DNA from 3 places in the Nonomuraea sp. NPDC050643 genome. Region 3 is predicted to be linked to each of the others. Evidence: riboswitches for the same ligand, from Rfam matches in the RefSeq annotation. Region 3 holds a riboswitch; each other region holds the start of a gene.
What was found. Region 3 has a riboswitch for cyclic di-AMP ahead of AB0I15_RS61870 (hypothetical protein). Riboswitches for the same ligand answer to the same signal wherever they lie in the genome.
Positions count from the first base shown of each region.

Region 1: it holds a riboswitch for cyclic di-AMP, as region 3 does, so the genes downstream of both, AB0I15_RS00905 (C40 family peptidase) here and AB0I15_RS61870 (hypothetical protein) in region 3, are expected to answer to the same signal.
Region 2: it holds a riboswitch for cyclic di-AMP, as region 3 does, so the genes downstream of both, AB0I15_RS01935 (hypothetical protein) here and AB0I15_RS61870 (hypothetical protein) in region 3, are expected to answer to the same signal.

Region 1 covers NZ_JBFAIM010000001.1:201,970-209,134, forward strand. Annotated here, with positions in the region: gene serA (phosphoglycerate dehydrogenase) at 1-968, shown strand, start outside; gene AB0I15_RS00895 (class I SAM-dependent methyltransferase) at 1,438-2,253, opposite strand; gene AB0I15_RS00900 (SSI family serine proteinase inhibitor) at 2,360-2,749, shown strand; gene AB0I15_RS00905 (C40 family peptidase) at 2,936-3,340, opposite strand; cyclic di-AMP (ydaO/yuaA leader) riboswitch at 3,536-3,676, opposite strand; gene AB0I15_RS00910 (3-isopropylmalate dehydrogenase) at 3,776-4,822, shown strand; gene AB0I15_RS00915 (branched-chain amino acid aminotransferase) at 5,047-6,144, shown strand; gene AB0I15_RS00920 (Uma2 family endonuclease) at 6,178-6,717, opposite strand; gene AB0I15_RS00925 (thioredoxin domain-containing protein) at 6,971-7,165, shown strand, end outside.
Region 2 covers NZ_JBFAIM010000001.1:426,906-434,070, reverse strand. Annotated here, with positions in the region: gene AB0I15_RS01955 (hypothetical protein) at 1-651, shown strand, start outside; gene AB0I15_RS01950 (roadblock/LC7 domain-containing protein) at 681-1,079, shown strand; gene AB0I15_RS01945 (hypothetical protein) at 1,110-1,481, shown strand; gene AB0I15_RS01940 (alpha/beta fold hydrolase) at 1,531-2,376, opposite strand; gene AB0I15_RS01935 (hypothetical protein) at 2,413-3,156, opposite strand; cyclic di-AMP (ydaO/yuaA leader) riboswitch at 3,373-3,506, opposite strand; gene AB0I15_RS01930 (DUF5302 domain-containing protein) at 3,667-3,867, opposite strand; gene AB0I15_RS01925 (class I SAM-dependent methyltransferase) at 3,935-4,501, opposite strand; gene AB0I15_RS01920 (rod shape-determining protein) at 4,603-5,580, shown strand; gene AB0I15_RS01915 (VOC family protein) at 5,609-6,121, shown strand; gene AB0I15_RS01910 (hypothetical protein) at 6,230-6,520, opposite strand; gene AB0I15_RS01905 (TetR family transcriptional regulator) at 6,581-7,165, shown strand, end outside.
Region 3 covers NZ_JBFAIM010000099.1:26,768-33,932, reverse strand. Annotated here, with positions in the region: gene AB0I15_RS61890 (peptidoglycan DD-metalloendopeptidase family protein) at 1-29, opposite strand, end outside; gene AB0I15_RS61885 (hypothetical protein) at 391-837, opposite strand; gene AB0I15_RS61880 (hypothetical protein) at 952-1,539, opposite strand; gene AB0I15_RS61875 (F510_1955 family glycosylhydrolase) at 1,634-2,500, opposite strand; gene AB0I15_RS61870 (hypothetical protein) at 2,820-3,545, opposite strand; cyclic di-AMP (ydaO/yuaA leader) riboswitch at 3,621-3,760, opposite strand; gene AB0I15_RS61865 (multicopper oxidase domain-containing protein) at 3,969-4,667, opposite strand; gene AB0I15_RS61860 (multicopper oxidase domain-containing protein) at 4,636-5,493, opposite strand; gene AB0I15_RS61855 (hypothetical protein) at 6,028-6,507, opposite strand; gene AB0I15_RS61850 (metal-sensitive transcriptional regulator) at 7,140-7,165, shown strand, end outside.

The DNA.
Region 1 (7,165 bases), on a different contig from region 3:
AGACGCTGGGGCTCATCGGTGACAAGGAGCTGCACCAGGTCAAGCCGAGCGTCCGCATCATCAACGTGGCCCGCGGCGGCATCGTGGACGAGGGCGCCCTCTACTCGGCGATCAAGGAGGGGCGGGTCGCGGGAGCCGGCCTGGACGTGTTCGCCAAGGAGCCGTGCACCGACAGCCCGCTGTTCGAGCTCGACCAGGTCGTCGTCACCCCGCACCTCGGCGCCTCCACGCACGAGGCCCAGGAGAAGGCCGGCACCCAGGTCGCGCGGAGCGTGAAGCTGGCGCTCGCCGGTGAGTTCGTGCCGGACGCCGTCAACGTCCAGGGCGGCTCGGTGGCCGAGGACGTCAAGCCGGGCCTGCCGCTGGCCGAGAAGCTGGGCCGGGTGTTCACCGCGCTGGCCGGCGAGGTCGCCACCAAGCTCGACGTCGAGGTACGCGGCGAGATCGCCGCCCAGGACGTGCGCGTGATCGAGCTGGCCGCGCTCAAAGGCGTGTTCGCCGACGTGGTCGAGGAGCAGGTCACCTACGTCAACGCCCCGCTGCTGGCCAAGGACCGCGGCATCACCGTCGAGCTGATCACCAGCTCGGAGAGCCCCGACTGGCGCAACGTGGTGACCGTGCGCGGCGTGCTCGCCGACGGCCGTACGGTCTCGGTCTCGGGCACGCTGTCCGGGCCCCGCCAGATCACGAAGATCGTCGAGGTCAACGGCTACGAGATGGAGATCGAGCCGACGGCTCACCTCTGCTTCTTCACCTACGCCGACCGTCCCGGCATCGTCGGCGTGGTCGGCCGCCTCCTCGGCGAGCACCGCATCAACATCGCCTCGATGCAGGTGGCCCGTGACACCAAGGGCGGCAAGGCGCTCATCGCGCTGACCGTCGACTCCGCGATCCCGGCCGAGGTGGTCGAGCAGATCGCGGCGGAGATCGGCGCCGAGAGCGGCCGCACGGTCGACCTGGAGGACTGACCTCTCCTCGCGGCATCGCGACAAGGGGGCCGTCACCGGAAAGGGTGGCGGCCCCTTCGCGTCTCACCATGCGAGATACTAGGACATCCAACGAGATGCCTCAGGTACTGTTATCGGTAATGCGCCAGGTTCTCGTACTTATTACCTGCCGCGGCGGGGCCTGTTAGGGCAGGTCGACGACTCGCCGCGGTGTGCGGCGTCGCGTCGGCCGTCAAGTCCCTTCGTCCGGTCCGTGACCCGGACCACGAGATCAGGCCCGGTCGGATTCGCGACCGGAGTCCGGCTTCCCACTGAGACACGCCCGCGAAATGAGATGAGTCACATGTACGAGATGTATGCCTGGAACCGTGCCGAAGACCAGCAGGACGAGGCCGCCGAGGCCGTGCAGATCGCGCTGGACCGCCGCGACAACGGCGGCGCCCCGCAGAACTCCGGCCGGTAGCCCTTCAGGGCTCCAGCCGACAGTCCTTCAGAACTCCAGCCGGTAGAAGGCGGCCGACCGCCTCATCCCCGGCAGGGCCTTGACGATCCAGGCCGAGACGCGGTGGGTCTTCGACAGGTCCTCGAACCCGTCGATCTCGAACGCGCTCACCGCCGACACGCACCGCAGCCTCGGATGGATCGCCTCCAGAACGGCCGGGCCGTCGATGCCCCAGTGGACCGCGGCCCCGGCGTTCTGGACGGGCTTGTTGAGCTTCTGCAGCCGCAGGCCGAGCCGGCTCAGGGCGTCGAAGATCAACTGGCCGCCGGGGAAGCGCTCCACGATCGCCCGCAGGAGCTCCGGCCCTCCGGCCGGATCGAGGTAGTAGAGCAGGCCCTCGGCCACGACCAGCACCGGAGCGTCGCGGGGGACCTGCTCCAGCCAGGCCAGCTCGGTGGCCGACGAGCCGATCATGGTGTAACCGGGCCGCTCGGGGAACAGCCGCTCGCGCAGCTCGATGACCTCGGGATAGTCGAGGTCGTACCAGCGGACCGAGGGCGGCGGGTCCATCCGGAAGACGCGCGTGTCGAGACCGCAGCCCGGCTGCAGCACGATGGCCTCCGGATGCCGGGCCAGGAACTCGCCCGCCCACCTGTCCATGAACCGGGCCCTGAGGGCGACGGCCTCGGCGGTGCTGGGGGTGATGCCCGTCTTGGTGAAGTCGTGGTCGATCCGGCCGATCACTTCGTCGGCCATCCGGTCGCCCAGGATCGGGTTGGGGGAGCGCGCGTCGAGCGCCTTGCCGTACAGGGTGGCGAGGAGGGTCGCCTTCTCCTCGGTCAGATGCACCTTCTCGGGTGACATGCCTCCCACGGTACGTCCGTGACTGAGGTTACGGACACCTCTCCTCGCGGACACGGAGAGTACTGATAGCGTCGCGCTGCGTATCCGTTCGCTGAGGAGGTCCCCCATGCACGCTTCCCTGACCGCGATCCGTCGCGTCGCCGCCGTGGCCCTGCCCGCCGTGGCCGCCGCGGCCCTGCTCGCCGCGCCCGCCCACGCGCAGGCGGGAGAGCTGAGTATCACGAAGTACCACCAGGGCGCGGCGCAGCGCTGGTTCCTGACCTGTGACCCGGACGACGGCAGCCACCCCGACCCGGGCGCCGCCTGCGACATGCTCCGCAGGAGCGGCGGTGATCTGGAGCGGCTCAGGTTCCGCCCGGACGTGGCCTGCCCGCGCATCTACGACCCGGTCCACGTCAAGATCCGCGGTGTGTTCTACGGCGAGCCGAAGAACTTCGAGGAGACCTACCCGAACCCGTGCTTCGCGGACAACCTGGCCGCCCCGATCGTGCCCTGATCGCCCGGCGCGACCGGCGAGCGGCCCCGCGCCAGGCGGGGCCGCTCGCGGCTTTCTCGGAGCGGTGTTCTCAGTGCGGTGTTCTCAGTGCGGTGTTCTCGGGGCGGTGCTCTCAGGGTGGTGTTCCCGGAGCGGTGTTCTGAGGGTGGTGTTCTGGGGGTGTGTTCTCATCTGGGGGGTGTGTTCTCAGAGGGTGGCGGTGGGCATGTCCGGAGCCGGGGCCCGGCGTTTCTCCAGCACCTTGGACCAGCGGCGCACACCCGCGGGGTCGGGCCGGACCGCCCCCACGAAGGCGTCCCTGCGCCAGCTCGAAAGCTTCTCCTCCTTGACCACGTCACCGCTGCGCGGCGCGTGCACCATGAACCCGGGCTTGGAGATCATCCCCACGTGTCCCAGGTTGCTGAAGAAGACGAGGTCGCCGGGCTTGAGGTTCTCCCAGCCGATCTTCCGGGAGAACGCCCCGTACTGTTCGCGGGCGGTGCGGGGCAGTTCGATCCCCGCCGACTCGTACGCCCGGAGCATGAGCCCCGAGCAGTCGTATCCCCGGTCGCTGGTGCCGCCCCAGACGTACGGGATGCCGCGTTTGGTCATCGCGTAGTGGAGAGCGGCCTTCCAGGGCGGCGTGGGGACGCGCTTGGCCTGGATGCGCCGGATCTCGGCGCCGGTCAGGGTGGTGACGTCTTTGTCGGGGGTCGCCTGTTTGTCAGGGGCCGCCTGTGCGGCTGGGCTGGCCAGGATGAGCCCGGCGACGCCCGCCGCCAGGCCGATGGCGATGCGAGACAGAACACTGTCCTTCCACGAGGCCGGCCGGGTTAGCTGACGGGCTCGGGCCTGGAAGACGGCCCTACGGCGGTTGCCGATTCGCCCCAGGGGAAAGTGGGTCCCCGGCTCCACGCAAGGGCTGCGTGGATTAGGCCCGATGGACTCTAACGAAACGGTCAAAAGGTCGCAATAGGGACAAAACCGGGCGTCCGAAAAATGAGATGGTGTGTTCGTCAGTCGAGACGAGCCGGTAAGGTACCGCCCATGGAGTCGCGTAACATCCGCCTGGCCGTCATCCCTGGGGATGGCATCGGCACCGAGGTCGTAGCCGAAGGACTCAAGGTCCTGGAAGCGGTCGGCACGAAGATCGAGCCCACGCACTATGACCTGGGCGCCGCCCGCTATCACCGTACCGGGGAGACGCTGCCCGACGCGGTGCTCGAGGAGTTGCGCGGCTTCGACGCGATCCTGCTGGGCGCCGTCGGCGACCCGAGCGTGCCGCCCGGCATCCTGGAGCGCGACCTGCTGCTCCGCCTCCGGTTCGAGTTCGACCACTACGTCAACCTGCGGCCGGTCAAGCTGTTCCCCGGCGTCGAGACCCCGCTGGCCGACACGCCGCCCGAGGACATCGACATGATCGTCGTCCGCGAGGGCACCGAGGGCCTCTACGCGGGCACCGGTGGCGCCATGCGGCGCGGCACGCCGTACGAGATCGCCACCCAGGAGTCGCTCAACACCGCCTACGGCGTCGAGCGCGTGGTGCGTTACGCGTTCGAGAAGGCCAAGTCGCGCCCGCGCAAGAAGCTGACCCTCGTCCACAAGACGAACGTCCTCGCCTACGCCGGCGACCTGTGGCAGCGCACGGTCAACCGCGTGGCCGAGGAATACCCCGAGGTCACGACCGACTACAGCCACATCGACGCGGCCTCGATGTTCTTCGTCAGCCAGCCTGAGCGCTTCGACGTGGTCGTCACCGACAACCTGTTCGGCGACATCATCACCGACCTCGGGGCGGCCATCGCCGGCGGCATCGGCCTGGCGGCCAGCGGCAACATCAACCCCGAGCGGACCACGCCGAGCATGTTCGAGCCGGTCCACGGCAGCGCGCCCGACATCGCGGGCCAGGGCAAGGCCGACCCCACCGCGACCATCCTGTCCGTCGCCATGCTCCTCGACCACCTCGGCCTGCACGCCGAGTCGGCCAAGGTGGAGCAGGCGGTCGCCGACGACCTCGTGGAGCGCCTGACCGGCTGGGCCGGTCGCACCACCCACGAGATCGGCGACGACATCACCGCGCGAGTATCCGGCTAGGGCCGCCTAGCTCCGAACGCGCCTGGCGGTCCGACGAGGACTGCCAGGCGCTTTTTCGCGTCCAAAAGGACCAACCACCCCATCGGCCACTTGCCATCCCATATAGCGAGACAATAGGAAGTACGGGACTGCCTCCCGGGCACGACTGCTCCGCGCAGCAGATCCGCGGACAGTGGGCAGGTTCCGGTAGATTTCGGTAGATCGCAGAGAGAAGGACCGCCGTCATGACCATCGCTCAGAAGCTCAGCTTCGACGTGCAGCTATCCGACCACGCTCGCACCGCGGCCGAGCGGGAGCAGGTACTGGCGAACCCCGGCTTCGGGCAGACCTTCACGGATCACATGATCTCGGTCGACTACACCGAAGGTCAGGGCTGGCACGACGCCAGGCTGATGCCGTACGGGCCGCTCTCGCTGGACCCGGCGACCTCGGTCTTCCACTACGCGCAGGAGCTGTTCGAGGGCCTGAAGGCCTACCGCCAGACGAGCGGCTCGATCGTGACGTTCCGCCCGTACGCGAACGCCGGCCGCTTCAACCGCTCGGCCCAGCGCATGGCCATGCCGGAGCTGCCCGAGGAGACGTTCGTCGACTCGCTCGAGCTCCTCGTCGAGACCGACAAGGACTGGGTGCCCACGACTGAGGGCCACAGCCTCTACCTGCGCCCTTTCATGATCGCCACCCAGGCGGGGCTGGGGGTCAACTACCCGTCCAGGACGTACAAGTACATGGTCATCGCCTCCCCGGCGGCCTCGTACTTCACCGGTGGCATCAAGCCGGTCTCGGTCTGGCTGTCCACCGAGTACACCCGGGCGGCCCCCGGCGGCACCGGCTTCGCCAAGTGCGGCGGCAACTACGCCGCGGCGTTCGTCGCGCAGCGCCAGGCCGTGGAGAACGGCTGTGACCAGGTGGTCTGGCTCGACGCGGGTGAGCACAAGTACGTCGAGGAGATGGGCGGGATGAACCTGTTCTTCGTCTTCGGCAACAAGCTCGTCACCCCCGAGCTGACCGGCACGCTGCTGCCCGGCATCACCAGGGAGTCGATCCTGGAGCTGGCCGGCGACCTGGGCCTGGAGACCGAGGAGCGCCTCGTCTCGGTCGATGAGTGGCAGTCGGCGAGCGAGGCGGGCGAGCTGACGGAGGTCTTCGCGTGCGGCACGGCGGCCGTGGTGACGCCGGTGGGCACGGTCAAGGGCGCCGACCGCTCCTGGACCGTCGCCGACGGCACCCCCGGCCCGGTGACGATGCGGGTGCGCGAGGAACTGGTGGGCATCCAGTACGGCGCCCGCCCCGACGCCCACAACTGGATCCACAAGATCGTCTGATCCGGCCGAACCCTCGGGCCCGCTCCCGAGGGTTCACCACCATTCCCCGGGCTCCAGGGAGGTTCCCCACGGCGCGGGCAGAAACAACGGCTCACACCCGGCCGCCACCGTTTCCCGGCCATATTCGCGGGGGCCGGGTTCGCTGAAGAGTTTCACCGCGTTCCGAAAGGGATCGACCACCAGATAAAGCGGCACCCCGGCCGGCGCGTAACCGCCCGGCTTGACGTGGTAATCGTCATAGCTGCTGCCCGCGGAAACGACGTCCACGAGCAGCAGCGTCGAATCCCCTTGAACGGCGTGATCCAGGTGCATCCGCGGCGTCCCCGGCACCACGGCCAGGTCGGGAACGTAACGATCGGCCTGTTTTCCCAGGTAGACCGTGATATTGGGCCAGATCTCCCAGCCCCGCTCCACCACCGTGCCGATGAGCCGGCACCAGATCCGGAAAAGAAGCGTGTTGTGCTGCCAGGTGCCGGACTCATTCACCAGGAGCCGGCCCCGCGTGGTCTCCACCCGATATTCGGGAAGCAAATCGCGCACCAGGCGGAATCGCTCTTCGAGTGGCGCGGCCATGCCACCGTCCTCACGTCGTCGGAGTGACCGAGCGTAGAAGCGGAAGGGGGCGTGATCACAGGGTGTGCGGTCGAATGATGCGCTGCCGATATCGGCCCGCGGCCGCCCATGTCTCCGGCGCCGGTCCGTGGTCAGGTGGATCCGGTCGCTCCGCCGGCATCGGCGCCGGGCCGGGCGAGGAGGTATGCCGTCATACGGCCGTTGTTTCGGTTTCGGGTAAGGTCTGCGCGATCAATGAGGTGAGAGTGGGCTGATGAAGAAGCGGTTGTTGGCGGTCGCGCTGGCGTGCGTGGCGATCGCCGTGCTCGGGGTGCTGGCGTTCTCCGAGCCGGGCGTGTCGTCCGAGGGAGTGCGGCTGGCCCGTCAGACGGACGGCTCGATGGTGCTGGCCGACCGGGGGAGCGACGCTCCCGTGCTGGACGTGTACGAGGACTTCGACTGTCCCATC
Region 2 (7,165 bases), on a different contig from region 3:
CAGTACGCGGTGCTCGGCGTGGTCCTGGACGCGGCCTTCTTCCTGCTGCCGTTGAGCGGGACACGGCCCAAGTTCCGCCCCGGGGAGCGGCACTGGCTGGGCGATCAGTGGTTCTTCGACGTGTCGGGCCTGGTGCGGGAGTGCGCGCGGCGGCGGGCGCAGCTCGCCCAGATCTGGCCGTCCGCCGACGTGGACACCCTCCCGGTACGACCGGTGCCCCGGCTGCCGGGTCACGGGGTGACGCTGAGCCGGATCCAGTGGGAGGTCATCGTCAGGGCCGACCACAAGGCGACCCCGCTGGAGCTGGCCAGGCTGATGGGCCGGTCCGGCTACTCGGTGTTGCTGGCCGTCCGGCGGCTGACGGCCTCCGGGCTGCTCGCCGCGCCGGAGCCGGGACGGGCCCCGGACCGGCGCGCGGACGGCCGGAAGGCTCCCGACGACGAGCCCCCGAGCGGCCTGCCGAAGCGCCGGAAGGCTCCGGACGACGACCCGCAGGGCGGCCTGCCGGTGCGGGCGCGGCAACCGGCGCACGCGCGGCCGCCCCACGATCCCGGGGCGCCGGCCCTGCCGCTGGGCCCGCCCATAACGGGTGATCCAACCGACCTGGCGCTGCTGATGCGGCTGAAGAAGGCGCTCGAGGAGCTGTCGTGAGGTTCCCCTCACTCAGGAGGAGGCCACGGGTGGAGTTACGGCAAGAGGTTCTGGAGGAGATGGCGCTCCTGCGCGAGCGCACCCCGGGCGTGAACGGAAGCGTCGCCTGCACCGTGGACGGCCTGCAGATCGCCTGCGACTTCGGGGAGGACGCGGCGGGAGAGGCCGCGGGAGACTCCGCCGAGCAGGCCGCGGCGCTGTCGGCGGCGCTGCTCGCGATGAGCAGGCGGATGCTGATCATCACCGGCCAGGGAGCGTTCGAGGAGACCCTCATCTCCGGCACCGCCGGTTTCGTGGCCTTCTACGCCGCCGGCCCCACCATCGTCCTCACGGTCCTGGCCGGACCCGGCGCGAACGTCGGGCTGCTGCGGCTGGAGGGCAGGAAGACGGCTGCCGGAGTGGCCGCCGTCGCAGCACGCAAGCACTGAACCGTTCCAGGCAGAAAGGGAGGAAGAAACATGGCAGGCATGGACGTCTCTCTCAAGGAGATGCTGGCGATCGACGGCGCGGTGGGCGCGGCCGTCGTCGATCATGGCAGCGGCATGGCACTGGGCACGCTCGGCGGCTCCAAAGACCTGGATCTCCAGGTCGCCGCGGCCGGTAACACGGAGGTGGTCAAGGCCAAACTCCGCACGATGGACTCGCTGGGTCTCAAGGACAGCATCGAGGACATCCTGATCACGCTGAGCGGGCAATACCACATCATCCGTCCCATCTCGGGGCGCGGTGGCAAGGGGTTGTTCCTCTACCTGGCGCTCGACCGCGGACGCGCGAACCTGGCGATGGCCCGGCACCAGATGCGCGCCATCGAGGAGAAACTGGAGGTCTGACCAGGCCCGCGACGGCCCGTGCCCGCCCGGTCGCGGGCCGTCGCCATGCTCACGCGCCGGTCAGCTTCGTGATCTCCGCGACGATGTCGGGCCAGAGCGCCGCGGGCAGGTCGTGGCCCATCCCCGGATACGTCACCAGCCGGGCCCCCGGAATGGCCGCCGCCGTCGCCTGGCCGCCCGCGAGCGGGACGAGCAGGTCCGCCTCACCGTGCAGCACCAGCGTGGGCACGCGTACGCCGGCCAGCGCCTCCGTACGGTCTCCCGACGCCATGATGGCGGCCAGTTGCCGGGCGGTGCCCGCCGGGTCGAAACAGCGGTCGAAGGCCAGCCCGGCCATCATGACGATCTTCTCCCGGTCCAGCTCGTAGCCCGGCGAGCCGATGACCGACCACGTCCGCACGGCCTGCGCCAGCACGGCCTCGCGGTCGGCCGGGGGCCTGGTCATGAGGACCGTGGCGGCGGCCTCCGCGGGCGGCGCGATCGCCGGGCCCGGCGTGGACATGATGGAGGTCAGCGTCAGCAGCCGCGCCGGGTGCCGGATGGCCAGCGTCTGGGCGATCATCCCGCCCATCGACGCGCCGACCACGTGGGCCGAGCTCCAGCCGAGGGCGTCCATGAGCCCGGCGGTGTCGTCGGCCAGGTCGTCCAGCAGGTACGGCGACGGCGATCCCGTCGAGGGAACACCGTGGTCGTGGAGGTGCGTGGACAGGCCCGTGTCGCGGTTGTCGAACCGTACGACGTGGTGTCCCTGCTCCGCCAGGAGCTCGCAGAGCCGTTCGTCCCAGTGGATGAGCTGTGCGCCGAGCCCCATGATGAGGAGCAGGGGCCGCCCTGTGGGCGAGCCGAAGCTCTCGTAGGCGATTTCGATGCCGTTGACGGCTACGCGGGTGGTCACGGAACTAGAATGGCATTCTAGTCCGGCCTCGTAAAGTCAGCGCTTGACGAGCCTGCGCAGGCGCTCGCCGCCGAGCACCGCGCCGCCGCCCGCCATGGCGAGGGCGCCGGCCATGAGCGCGCCGCCCACCACGCTCGCCTCCTGGGGCTCGCCCTGGGGAGCGGCCGCTTCGGTGACCCCGCCGCCGTCCTGGGCGGGAGCCTCGATGGCGATGCCGCCACCCTGCGGAGCGCTCTCTTCCGCAGGCTTCTCCTCGGCCAGGATCTGCGGGGGCTTGGCCGGGTTGTTGTCCCGCTTGGACCAGGCGCCGGTGGAGAAGGCGACCGGATAGTTCTTCTTGCCCACGCCGTCGCCCCACTTGGTGATGACGTAGTCGACCTTGATGTGGCCCTGGCCGCCGACGCCGTCCACGCCCAGCGTGCTGGAGTTGAAGGAGCCGCCCGTCAGGTCGGCGAAGGTCTTGGCGTCGAGGTCCAGCATGATGCCGCGGTTGGAGGGGACTCCGGGGCCGCGGTCACCGACGAAGAAGGGCATCTTCTTGCCCTTGTAGACCACGTAGCCCTCGGTCAGCAGCGGCCAGCTCGGGCTGGCGGCCAGGCCCTTCTGCATGGGCTTGCCACTGGCGGGCAGGCCCGTGTCCCCGGCGCGGCCGGAGGAGTCGTCCCAGAAGTACGACGCGGTGGTGGAGCCCTTGAGCAGGATCTTCTCGTCAGTGTCGGAGTCGGCGTGGGCGGCCGTCCCGGCGATGGTCAGCGCACCGACGGTGGAGGCGGTAAGCATGGCGAGGGCACGCAGGCCAGAACAAGACATGAAAAGTTAAAGCCCTTCACGGGGGGACAGGGGAATTGCGCTCCGAAAAGGTGGGGGCATAGCAGGGCAGAACGCCCAACAGTGCTATGTGGAGCGCAAGAACAAGCCTTGGGAAGGGGGCCGCTCAGCGGGCGGCGGCCGGCACGGCGTTGTCTGGGGGTACGACGCGGTGGTCCATTAAGTAAAGTGTCCTCTCCATCACGCCTACCGGGTTAGCTGACGGGTTCGGGCGTGGAGATGCCCTACCGGCACGTGGCCGGATTCACCCCAGTGAGGTGGTTCCCCGGTTCCCGAGCTTCGGGATTCGGCGCCAACCGGCTGTCCTTCTTGGGTAAGGACTAGGTCACCGGCTGGTAATGGCGTTCACTCTAACTACCGAATCGGACAAACGCAAACTTTTCGTATCAAAGAGTAGAAGATCTACCTATATAGGTAAAGCAAGAGGGGGCACGGCATGCCGTACCCCCGTGAATTCCAGCCTCAGCCGCCGCTCTTGCGCCTGAATGATCTCTTACTCGCAGCCGGACCGTGCGCCCCGTGGATCTTCGATGGGTCGACGCCCCTGCCACCCGCGCCCGAGTCCGCGTGCTGGTTGCGCTTACGCTCCAGTGCTTCGCGGAACTTGCGCTTCAGCTCGTCCTCGGGAGTTTCGCTGACTTCCGGCTCCGGTGATTCCGCCATGAGGACCTCCATGGTGTTGGGGACAATCACAGCTTCGCATGACCCCGCTTATGACGCGAAACCGGCCTCAGACCCGGCCGAACGCCAGGAGGCGGAACACCGGATCGGGGCCGGAACGCCCCTGCCCGTGCCCCACGAACTCGGCCTCCCCCGCAGCTCGCAGGCCGTGCCCGGCCGCCGCCGCGACGACCAGGGCGGCCCGGTCGGGCGGGTCGGGCCGGCCGCCGGGGCCGTGCGCGGCGCGTTTGTCGACGGTCGTGACGTAGACGCCGCCCGGCCGCAGCACGCGGGCGGCCTCGGCGATCACCGGGCGGGCGTCGTCGAGCAGGTGCAGCAGCCAGATCGTGGTGACCGCGTCGACCGATCCGTCGCGTACCGGCAGCCTGCGGCTGTCGCCGAGCGCCACGCGTATCCGGCCGGCGGCGACGCGCGCCATGCCCGCCGAGGCGTCGACGCCGAGCACCCGCAGGCCCCGGCCGGCCAGCTCGCGGGTTACCAGCCCGGTGCCGCACGCGACGTCGAGCAGCGTGCCGCCGGGGATCAGCGCGCGCACGGCCTCCGCGGCGGCGGTGGCGCGCGCGAGCCCGCCGCGGGTCTCGTCGTAACGTTCGGCCTCGAGGTCGTAGTCGAGCACGGCTGTACCTTACGCGGTGGATCCGTTCCATTCTCCTGGTGTTGTGTTGGAGCGGCTCGGGAAATACAGCGGAACATGATGGTCGAGCCCCCGGTCCGCCGATGAGTCTCCTGGGTCGTGACCTGGCGATGGATCTCGGTGCGGCGAGCACCCGGATCTACGTCAGGCGTAAGGGAATCGTGCTCGACGAGCCGTCGGCGGTAACGCTCGACGACCGTACGGGCAAGGTCATCCGGTACGGCGCCGAGGCGGCGCGCGACGGTGACGGTCAGACGCGCTGGCCCGTGAGCGGCGGCCTGCCGGCCGACACCGAGCTCGCCCAGCGCATGATCAAGCACTTCCTGCGCAAGGTGCACCGGCATCCGTTCTTCCGGCCGCGCATCGTCATGGCGCTGCCCAACGACTCCACCCCGATCGACCGGACCGCGCTGCACGACATCGCGTTCGAGGCCGAGGCCAGGGGGATCGTGCTGATCCCGCACGCGCTGGCGGCGGCGATGGGCGCCGGGCTGCCGGTCAGGGACTGCCCCGGCAGCATGGTGATCGACGTCGGGCGCGACTCCGCCCGGATCGCGGTGCTCTCGCGCGGGACCGTGGTCGCGTACGGGGCGGTGCCCTTCGGGGGGCACGCCGTCAACATGTCCCTCATCCGCCTGGTCGAACGCGAGCACGGGCTGCTGCTCGACGAGGCCGAGGCCGAGTCGGCCAAGCGGCGGACCGACGTCCACGGCCAGGTGGTGGTGATGGCGCGCGACCCCGACAGCGGCCGGTCGTGCGCGCTGCCGCTGCCCGTCCGCTCGATCGACGAGGCCGCCGACCGGCCGATCGAGGCCGTCGTGAGCGAGGCGGTGGAGACCGTGGCGCGCTGCCCGGCCGAGCTCACCGCCGATCTCGGCGAGCGGGGCGCGGTGCTGGTCGGCGGCGGCGCGCTGCTGCGCGGCCTCGAGCGGCGGCTGCGCGCGGCGCTGCACATGCCGGTACGCCGGGCCGAACGCCCGATGGACTCCGTGGCGCTCGGGCTGGGCCGGTGCGTGGACGACCGGGGGCTGGCCGGTCGGCTCAGGGAGTGGCACTCATGACGGACCCGCCCACGACTGGAGGTGGCCCATGACGGTCCGCGGCATCGACCACATCGGGGTGACGGTGCCCGACCTCGAGGCGGCGACGGTGTTCTTCGCCCGCGCGTTCGGGGCCGAGGTCCTCTACGACACCCTGCCCCGCGGCAAGGGCCCCAGAGGGGGCTGGGCGACCGAGCGGCGGCTCGGGGTGCCGCAGGGCACGGCGGAGGTGGCGGTGCGCATGCTGCGGCTGCCGAACGGGCCCGGGATCGAGTTGTTCGAGTTCAGCGGGCCGCGGCAGGCCGGGGCGGTCATCCCGTGCGATCTGGGGTGGCAGCACGTGGCCCTGTACGTGGACGACCTGGACACGGCGCTGCGGCGGGTCGCCGACGCGGGCGGGACCCGGCTGGCCGATCCGGTGCCGCTGCCTGGGCCCGAGGCGGGTGAGCGCAACCGGTTCGCCTACTGCCGGACGCCGTGGGGCGGGACCGTGGAGTTGCTGACGTATCCGGACGCGCAGCCGTACGAACGGGACACGGGGCTACGGCGCTGGCGCCCCTGACCGGCCCGTTCGACGGGCCCGGCTTCGGTGGGCCCGGCTTCGGTGGGCCCGGCTTCGGGACGTCCGGCTTGGTGGGCCCGGCGCCTCCCCCGCCGGGCCCGGGTGCGGTCAGCGCTCGTCGACGAGCTCTCCGAGCTCGACGCTCGCGTCCTTGACCACCTCGAACGCCGACTTCGCCTCGGGCAGCGACGGACCGGCCGCGATCACGGCGTCCATCTCGGCGCGCGAGTTCCAGCGCCAGTGGTCGGCCCAGGTGCCCTCGTCGATCCGGGTGAGCCGGGTCTCGGCCAGGCCGGGGAAGCCGGCGCGGACCGCCGCGATCAGGGCGGCGCGCCGGGCGAGGACCTGGTCGGCGTCGGCGGGGTCGGCGGTGAAGCGGACGGTACGGATGAAGGCCATCGCTGTAGTCCTTATCTAGAGTTGACTTCTAGTGAACGTAACTAGAGTTAAGCTACAGCCATGAGCGACGTCAAGAGGGTCAGCAAACGGACACAGAAGGCCCAGGAGACCCGGAGGCGCATCCTGAAGGCGGCCGGCGAGCTGTTCGTCCGCGACGGCTACGGCGTCACCAACCTCCAGGACGTCGCCGAGCTCGCCGGGGTGGCCGTGCAGACGATCTACTTCGTCTTCGGCAACAAGCGCACGCTGCTCAAGGAGCTGGTGGACGTCACGATCGCGGGCGACGACGAGCCGCTGGCCACCATGGACCGGCCCTGGTTCGCGGCGGCGATGGCCACGCCGAGCGCCGCGGAGCATCTGCGCGCCCACGTGCGCGGCACGTCCGCCGTGCTGGCCAGGGTGGCGCCGATCACCAAGGTCCTCGACGCGGCGGTGGCGATGGACCCCGAGGTGGCGGCGAGCTGGCCGCAGGACGTCGATCCCCGCTACGTCGTGCAGCGGGCGGCGGCCGAGGCGCTCATGGCCAAGCCGGGCGCCCGGCCCGGCGTCTCACCGGAGGCGGCGGCCGACGTGCTGTACGGGCTGCTCGGGCCCGAGCTCTACCTGCTGCTCGTGGAGAAGCGGGCGTGGTCGCCGGAGCGGTGG
Region 3 (7,165 bases):
GTGCCGAGCAGCACCAGGGAGGCCGTCACGGCGGCGGTCGATAACCGAGTGATGATTTTCACGAGCTGGGCCCTCCGGGGGTCGAGGGGAAGCGCGGGTGAAGGTATCTAACCAACATGCGAGCGCCAATGAAAGATACCTACATGCATCGGTATCGCGGCCTTGGGCCGGCGACCGGGGTCCAGACCGGCCGGCCGAGCCCATTCCTCCGCGGTGACGGGCGCGCGACCTGCGGCGGTGCGACGGCGGCCGACCCTGACGTGCTGACCGGTCATCGCGGCCAGGATCTGATCGCGGACCTACGGCATCACGTCTGCGGCTTCGAATAGACCCTGACCGCCGAAAGAACCGCCTGCCGCAAAAGGCCCGCAAGGGCGAGCATGCCGGTGCTCACGTGCCGGTGCCGGCCGGTCCGGGAGCGGACCTGGTATTGGGGCAGGCCGAGTAGGTCCGTGCCGGGCTGGCTGTTCTCTTCGATCTTCCGGCGCATTTCGGCGGCCGCGACAACTGCGCTGGTGGGCATGCGCCGAATTCCTCCAAGAACCCGGCCTCGAGAAGCTGCTGCATCGCCTCCGTAGCCTCGATCTCGGACACTTCCGGGTGTTCGCACGTCACGACGGCGAGCACATCGTCGGGTGACCTGGTCCCGTCCAGCGCGCTGACCAAAGTCCACAACCAGCCGCCGGAGTCCTCCATCTCCGCCCCAATGCCGTGGATCGTGGCAGCGATCCTGACATTGCCATCGAATGTGCGAAACGGGACATGCTCCGGCTTGATCCGCGGCTTCAGCAGTTCCCTGGCCCGGTGAATCGCCCCGAGTTTGATGGAGATCTCCACCGAACCCGGGACGATTCACTTTGCCGACCGCATCCAGCCACCGTCTGCGACCGAGCGGAGGTCAGGGGCAGGCTCTGCGACATGAGGTCTCCGGGAAGAAGCGAGCCCAGTCTTTCAGGCTGAGGTCATACGTGACAGTGGCGCAGATCTGGGTGGCCGTAAGTCGCGGGTCGGTGTCCCAGAGGATGGCGGTCCGGTCGTTGCTGGCGGTGGCCGGCAGTCGCCCGTCAGGGCTGAAGGCGACGTCGCGGACCATGCCCAGGTGTCTGAGCAGCCGTAGGGCGGCCTGCGGTCGGCGGGCCGGAACAGCAGCAGGGCGGGGTCGCCGATGCGCATGTGCTGCTGAGGGGTACCGGCGACGGCGACAATGGAGCGGCCATCGGGGCTGAAGGCTATGGTGTTGACCGGCGCCGGGCCGGCGGTGAGTTGGCCGCGAACTGTTCGGCTGTCGGCGTTCCACAAGATGATGGCGCCGTCGTCGCCGGCGGTGGCCAAGGTGCGGCCGTCGGGGGCGAAGCCCACGTCGTTGAGCCAGTCGGTATGCTCGGCGAGCGGCAGCCGGGTGGGGTCCCACAGGATGATCCGGGTGTCCTCTCCGGCGGAAGCCAGCAGCGGTGCGCTCGGGCTGAAGGCCAATGTGTTAGACGTTCTCGATGTGGCCGGTGAGCGCGCTGACTCGGGCGGCAGCGCGCCGATGTCCACGCCGTCCACCCGGGCGCCGGGAGGGACCTTCCCGGCGAGCGCAGGACGCTCATGAAGCCCCCGGGCCTACGACGGCGGTTGGGACGGAGAGCGATCACGAGGCCGCGGAACGGAAGACGACGGTAAAGTCGCCGCCGCCGTTCCTGGACTCGTAGACGGTGCCGTCCTCGGTCGTGGCGAGCAGCCGGTTGCCATCGACGGCGGCGAACGCCGTGGCCTGTCCGGGCAGGGCCCCGCCGGCTTGCCAGGTACGTCCCTCGTCCCGGCTCGTCTGTAGTCGGCCCTCGGTGTCCGGACCTACCAGCAGTCCCTTGGCAGGGGAGTCGACGTGGCTGAGCAGCGGCGCGCCCTGGACGCCCGCGAAACTCGTGCCGCCGTCCGTGCTGACCCGCAGTCCGCCCTGGGTGGTCGCGTAGAGGCGATCCGGCTCGCCGGCGTTCGCGGCCAGGTCGATGGCGTCTTCGTCGGTGCCGGGCATCCAGGTAGTGCCCCCGTCTGCGCTCGCCCTTACCTGCCTTGTCTGGCTGTCGTACGCGTACAGCTTGTCTCCCGCAGGCTGCAGGGAGTGAAAATCGGCGGCGCCGCCCTCAGACACGGTGACCCACGTGCGACCGGCATCGCTGCTGCGGATGAGGCCCAGGTGCGGACTGGCGGCCTGCGGGTCGCCGGGGTGACCGCTGGCCAGGAACGTCCCTGGTCCGGTCACGGTGAAGCCCATATGGTCCTGGATACGTCCGGCCACCCGCTGGGCGGTCTCCACCGATGTGACCTTGAACAGGCCGTAGTGGCCCGCCAGATAGAGGGCGCCGTCCGCTGGATCGACGCCCAGCCCGTGAATGTGACCGATTCCCGGATCATCAGGGCCGGGCGCTGAGGAGGATGGTGATGGTCCGCACGCCGACGCGACAAGCGCCAGGACGGCCAGCGCCGCGGCTGTGGCACGAAGCCGTGTATTGCGCATAGTCACAGATTCTACTAGCTAATATAGTAGCTCGTCGTCGAGAATGGCTCCGGCCGACGATGGCCGATCAGTCCATCGTGAGAGAACTGGGCCGCGGCCGGCTCGTCTCGGGGATCGAGCGGCGTCACGAGATCCGCACTGCCGGGGTCATCCCGGCATCGCGGGCCCAGAAACAGCACGAATGCTCGCCGGCCCCTGGTCGGTGCTGCCGGTGTGAGCTTGGCTGTTACAAGAGAGCAGCGCGGCGGCGTGATGGAGTTGCCGGGCCCGGCTCGGTGTCGTCGCCGGGTCTTGGAGTGCTCCCTCCATCACGCCCTTCCTAATAGACCGAGATGTGTGGGTGGTCGTAGTGGTTGGCCGTGACACCGCCCCGGTCGCTCATGTACTTCCACGCCCCCGTACGGACGTGCCAGATGCGTTGCCTGTAGATCACGTACATGATGCCGAGCCGCTGCGCGTTTTCGATCACCCACTCAGAGATCTCATCACCCAGCCTTGCCTGCTCAGGCGAGGGCATCGCGCCGCCGGAGCTCACCATGAAGTCGCACGCGCGGCCGAGGGGATGCTCCCCGCCGTCATTGACGCCGCGGTAGCAGCCGACGCCGTAGGACAGGGCGAAGCGCTGCCGGATCAGGTTGCGTACGTTCCGCATCCGCGGGGTGATGTTGTCGCGTACCTTGGTGAAGCCCGCTACGAGCGCCGTCTCCTCGGCGGCGAGCTGCTCCAAGATGGCCGCACGTCTGAGGATGGTGCTCGGGTCGGCTCCCGCCGCGAATATCGCGAGATTCAGGTCCGGTTGCTGGTAACGCAGCGTCGCCAGCTCTCGGACGCCTTGCTGGGCCTGCTCGTATCTTCTCTGCGCCGCTCGCAGCCGCGCCCGCGCCGCCTGCTCGGACTTCCTGGCGGTCACGAGCGAGACACGCTTGGCGTTGTAGTCGCCGATCAGCGCGTCGAGCTCCTTCTGCTGTTCGGAGAGCTGCCTGCGCAGCTCTTTGGCGCCGGGTTCAGGGGCCGCGAGCGCTTCTGCGCCGATGCTCGCGCCCATGGCCAGGGTGACCAGCAGGGCCCCAGCGGATACCGGATGCGACGGAATGGCGTGGGGGGACGACCCGCCACATAGGGCTCCTCTCCTTCTGCCTGCCGGGTTAGCTGACGGGTTCGGGCGGGAGTCGCCCTACGACGACGAAGGTCGCCGATTCACCCCTGCATCGTGGGTCTCCGGCTCCCGGCCAGGGGACCGGGACTCGGCTCGGCGGCTGCGGGAACCGCACTACGAGGAACCATAGTAGGTGCTGTCGGCGAACGCGGTGGTTTCGCGCGGAGAGGTATGCCTCCAGGATCTCGTCTCCCGAGTAGAGGGTCTGGGAGACGAGATCCAGCACGACGGCCACTCTGCTATCAGAGATAGTTGAATCGAGTGTGCATCTGCATCGCTTGTCTTCGCTGAACCCGAGGGGTGGGGGTTGCGTCAGGTTTGCCGGTAGCCGAGCAAGGTCATCATGCCGGATTCGCCGTGGTAGACGTTGTGGCAGTGGATCATCCACAGGCCGGGGTTGTCGGCGTCGAAGTCCACGTCCAGCCTGGTGTTCGGAAGGACGATGGCGGTGTCCTTGCGGATGCCGGCCTCGGCCAGGGCGAAGGTGTGGCCGTGCAGGTGCATCGGGTGCCACATTGTCGTGCGGTTGACGAACGACAGGCGGACCCGTTCTCCTGCCCGAATCGCTGAGATGATCTTCGGGTCGTACTTCTTGCCGTTGATCCCCCAGTCGTAGGTCATCATGCTTCCGGTGAGCTCCAGCTTGATGGTGCGGTCGGGGTTCTTGGGCGCGAGCCGTACGGCCTCGGCCGGGCGGAGCTTGGCGTAGCGGAGGACGCCGCCCTCCAGTTCGTGCGGACGCAGGCCGGCCTTGGGCGCCGATGCTGACCGGCTGGTCCTGATCAGGCCGCGGGCCACGGCTTTCTTGCCCTCGGCGAGAGCGACCAGCGGGAAGACGCCGTCTTTGAGAGTGACCAGCACGTCGTAGCGCTCGCCCATGCCGATCAGCAGTGCTTCGGTATCGATCGGCTGTACGGCGAAGCCATCGGTGTGGGTGATGGTCATTCGATGTCCGGCCAGCGCCACGCGGAAGGCGGTGTCACCGCCCGCGTTGATGATCCGGATGCGCAACCGCGCCGGGCTCGGCGCGGAAGGTCTCCGGTGCGGTGGCGATCCGCCCGTTCAGCAGGAAGTGCGGATAGCGTACGTCGCCCGCGTCCCCGCCGAGCAGCAGGCTGGTGGCGCCCATGAGCATGTGCTTGCTTGTCCCAGGCGTTGGGCTGGGGGTCATCTCGGTCATACCGGTCATACCACCGTGATCCATGCCGCCCATGCCGCCGGACAACTCGGCCAGCACTTCGTCCGGCGTGCCGGTGACCCCGTCCAGCCAGTCGTCGAGTACGACGACCCACTCGTCGTCGTACGTCAGCGGCTCGTTCGGGTCCTCCACGATCAGTGGGGCGTAGAGCCCGCGGTCGAGCTGGGTGCCAGTGTGCGGGTGGAACCAGTAGGTGCCCGGGTCCGGGGCGGTGAACTCGTAGACGTATGTGGCTCCGGATGCGACAGGCCGCTGGGTGACGCCGGGCACGCCATCGGCGTCGTTGCGGAGCGCCAGCCCGTGCCAGTGGACGGTGGTGTCTTTGGGCAGAGTGTTGGACAGCCGGGCACGGATCACCTCGCCCGCCTTCACCCGGATGGGCCTGCCCGGGATGCGGCCGTCGTAGGCCCAGGTTCGTGCGGTCACGCCGCCGAGCTCTACTTCGCTCTCGGCGGCCACAAGGGTGAAGTCGCGTACCGCACCGGGACCGCGGGCCTGCTCGGCGGCGCGGACCTGGTCGCTCCTCGGGCCGATGAAGGCGGGAGAGGACGTGGGATTCTGGTCGCAGCCGGTGAGGGCGGCTCCGCCCAGGAGACCGAGACCGCCCCTGAGCAGGGCGCGTCGACTGATGTGGTACATGGTTGCTGCCTCGCTGACGTTTGCGCTGACGGACGGGCGAAGACCGGACGTAGCTGGGCATGACGGCCCCAGCGATCCGGGTCAGAACGCTTACGTCCGCAGCACCACCGTGCGCGTCAGGATGAGCGACAGAGGAGGCGGGCCGCGAAGCCGCCGTGGTACGGGCCATCCGGGATGCGATCGCAGCCAGGCGCAGGCCAGGCCGGCGACAAGCGGGACCAGCGGTGCCAGGGCGAGGAGAGCGGCCATGATCGCCAAGCAGGCGGACGCTGGGTCAGGTGCCTTACCCGGCGCATCGCCGGATCCAGAGCCAGGCACGGGAGAGTGCGCGCTCTCCGCGTGGAGCATGCCAGTGGCCGATGGCTGTGGCGCGTCGTGGCCGTCGAGGTGGCCGAGCGTGTGCATCGCCGCTACGCCCAGCATGAGGAGGACCAGGAGCAGCAGCCGCGGCAGCGCCCCCGCCGACCGTCCCGCCTCCGTTGACCTCATGACCAGAGCATACGGAATATCTCCTATGGTGCGTCGTAGATCGCGTTACGGCAGCAGGCCGTTCATGACCAGGTCGATGATGGCCTCCCTGGTGCGCTCCGGCGGCCACTCGTGGCTGGCGCGCAGATGGACATAGCCCCAGCCGGCAGTGTTGAACAGCACCGTGGCGGTGACGGTGGGAGGAACCTCGCGGAGGGAGCCGTCGAGCACGCCGTCGCGGAGCAACCGCTCGAAGGGGGCCGCGAAGATGTCGACGGTGAGGGCGTCGGGGCCGGGCTGGTGGAACATCTCGCCATGCGCCACGTACATCCCGGTCAGCAGTTCCAGGTGTCTGTCGGCGGTTTGAAACATCGCCTCGAGCATCGCTCTGAGCCGTTCGGCGGCCGTGCCTGGGCTGGTCAGCGCTGGCCACAGGGCAGTGCGGAACTCGTCGGCGGCGCGGGCGGCGAGTGCGGCGATCAGTGCCTCCCGGCTGACACCGCGGCGGTGAAGGGTCGCACGGGAGATGTCGGCCTCGTCGGCCACCCTTTCGAGGGTGGCCTAGGGCAGCCCCCATTTGGCGACGCACGTACAAGCTGAGCGCCTGGGTGACGGCGAAGCGGCCGTCAAGGAGCCGACGGAACATGGCCAGCGTGAACAGCGCGCTGACCAGCAACACGGGCAGATAGAGCTCCTCGTTGAACTGCGGGACGTCGGTCTCGAACTCCAGCACGGCAATCAGGGCGCTACCGAGCAGCAGCCCTCCGGCAGCGGAGATCAGCCACGACGGAGTGCCGGGTCGGTCTCCGGCCAGCACACCCACGATCCGTGCCATGGTCCCGAAGACCGCGAGCATGTGTGGCGGGCTCCACAGCACGGCGTCGCGGCCGAACGCCTCGTGCCAGAAGACGTCCGCCACGCTTGCGACTAAGTCGTCTCAAAGTCAACGCGACGCACGCCGTCCAACGAAAGCCCCTCGCTTGCGAACGATGGAGCTGTTGCGTGTGACCTGCCGGACTGTGCTGAGGTGGGCATCGCCGCGGTGTATCGGCAGCGATGCGATGCAGACGACGAATCATTGATCTTGTGTGGCATGTCGATCTCCAAGACGTTGGTTGCCGGAAATACCATAGGGGGGTATGGTGTTGGCATGAGCAGCGACCTGAGGAGGGGTGGACATGGCCGGATACAGCGGCACCAAGCA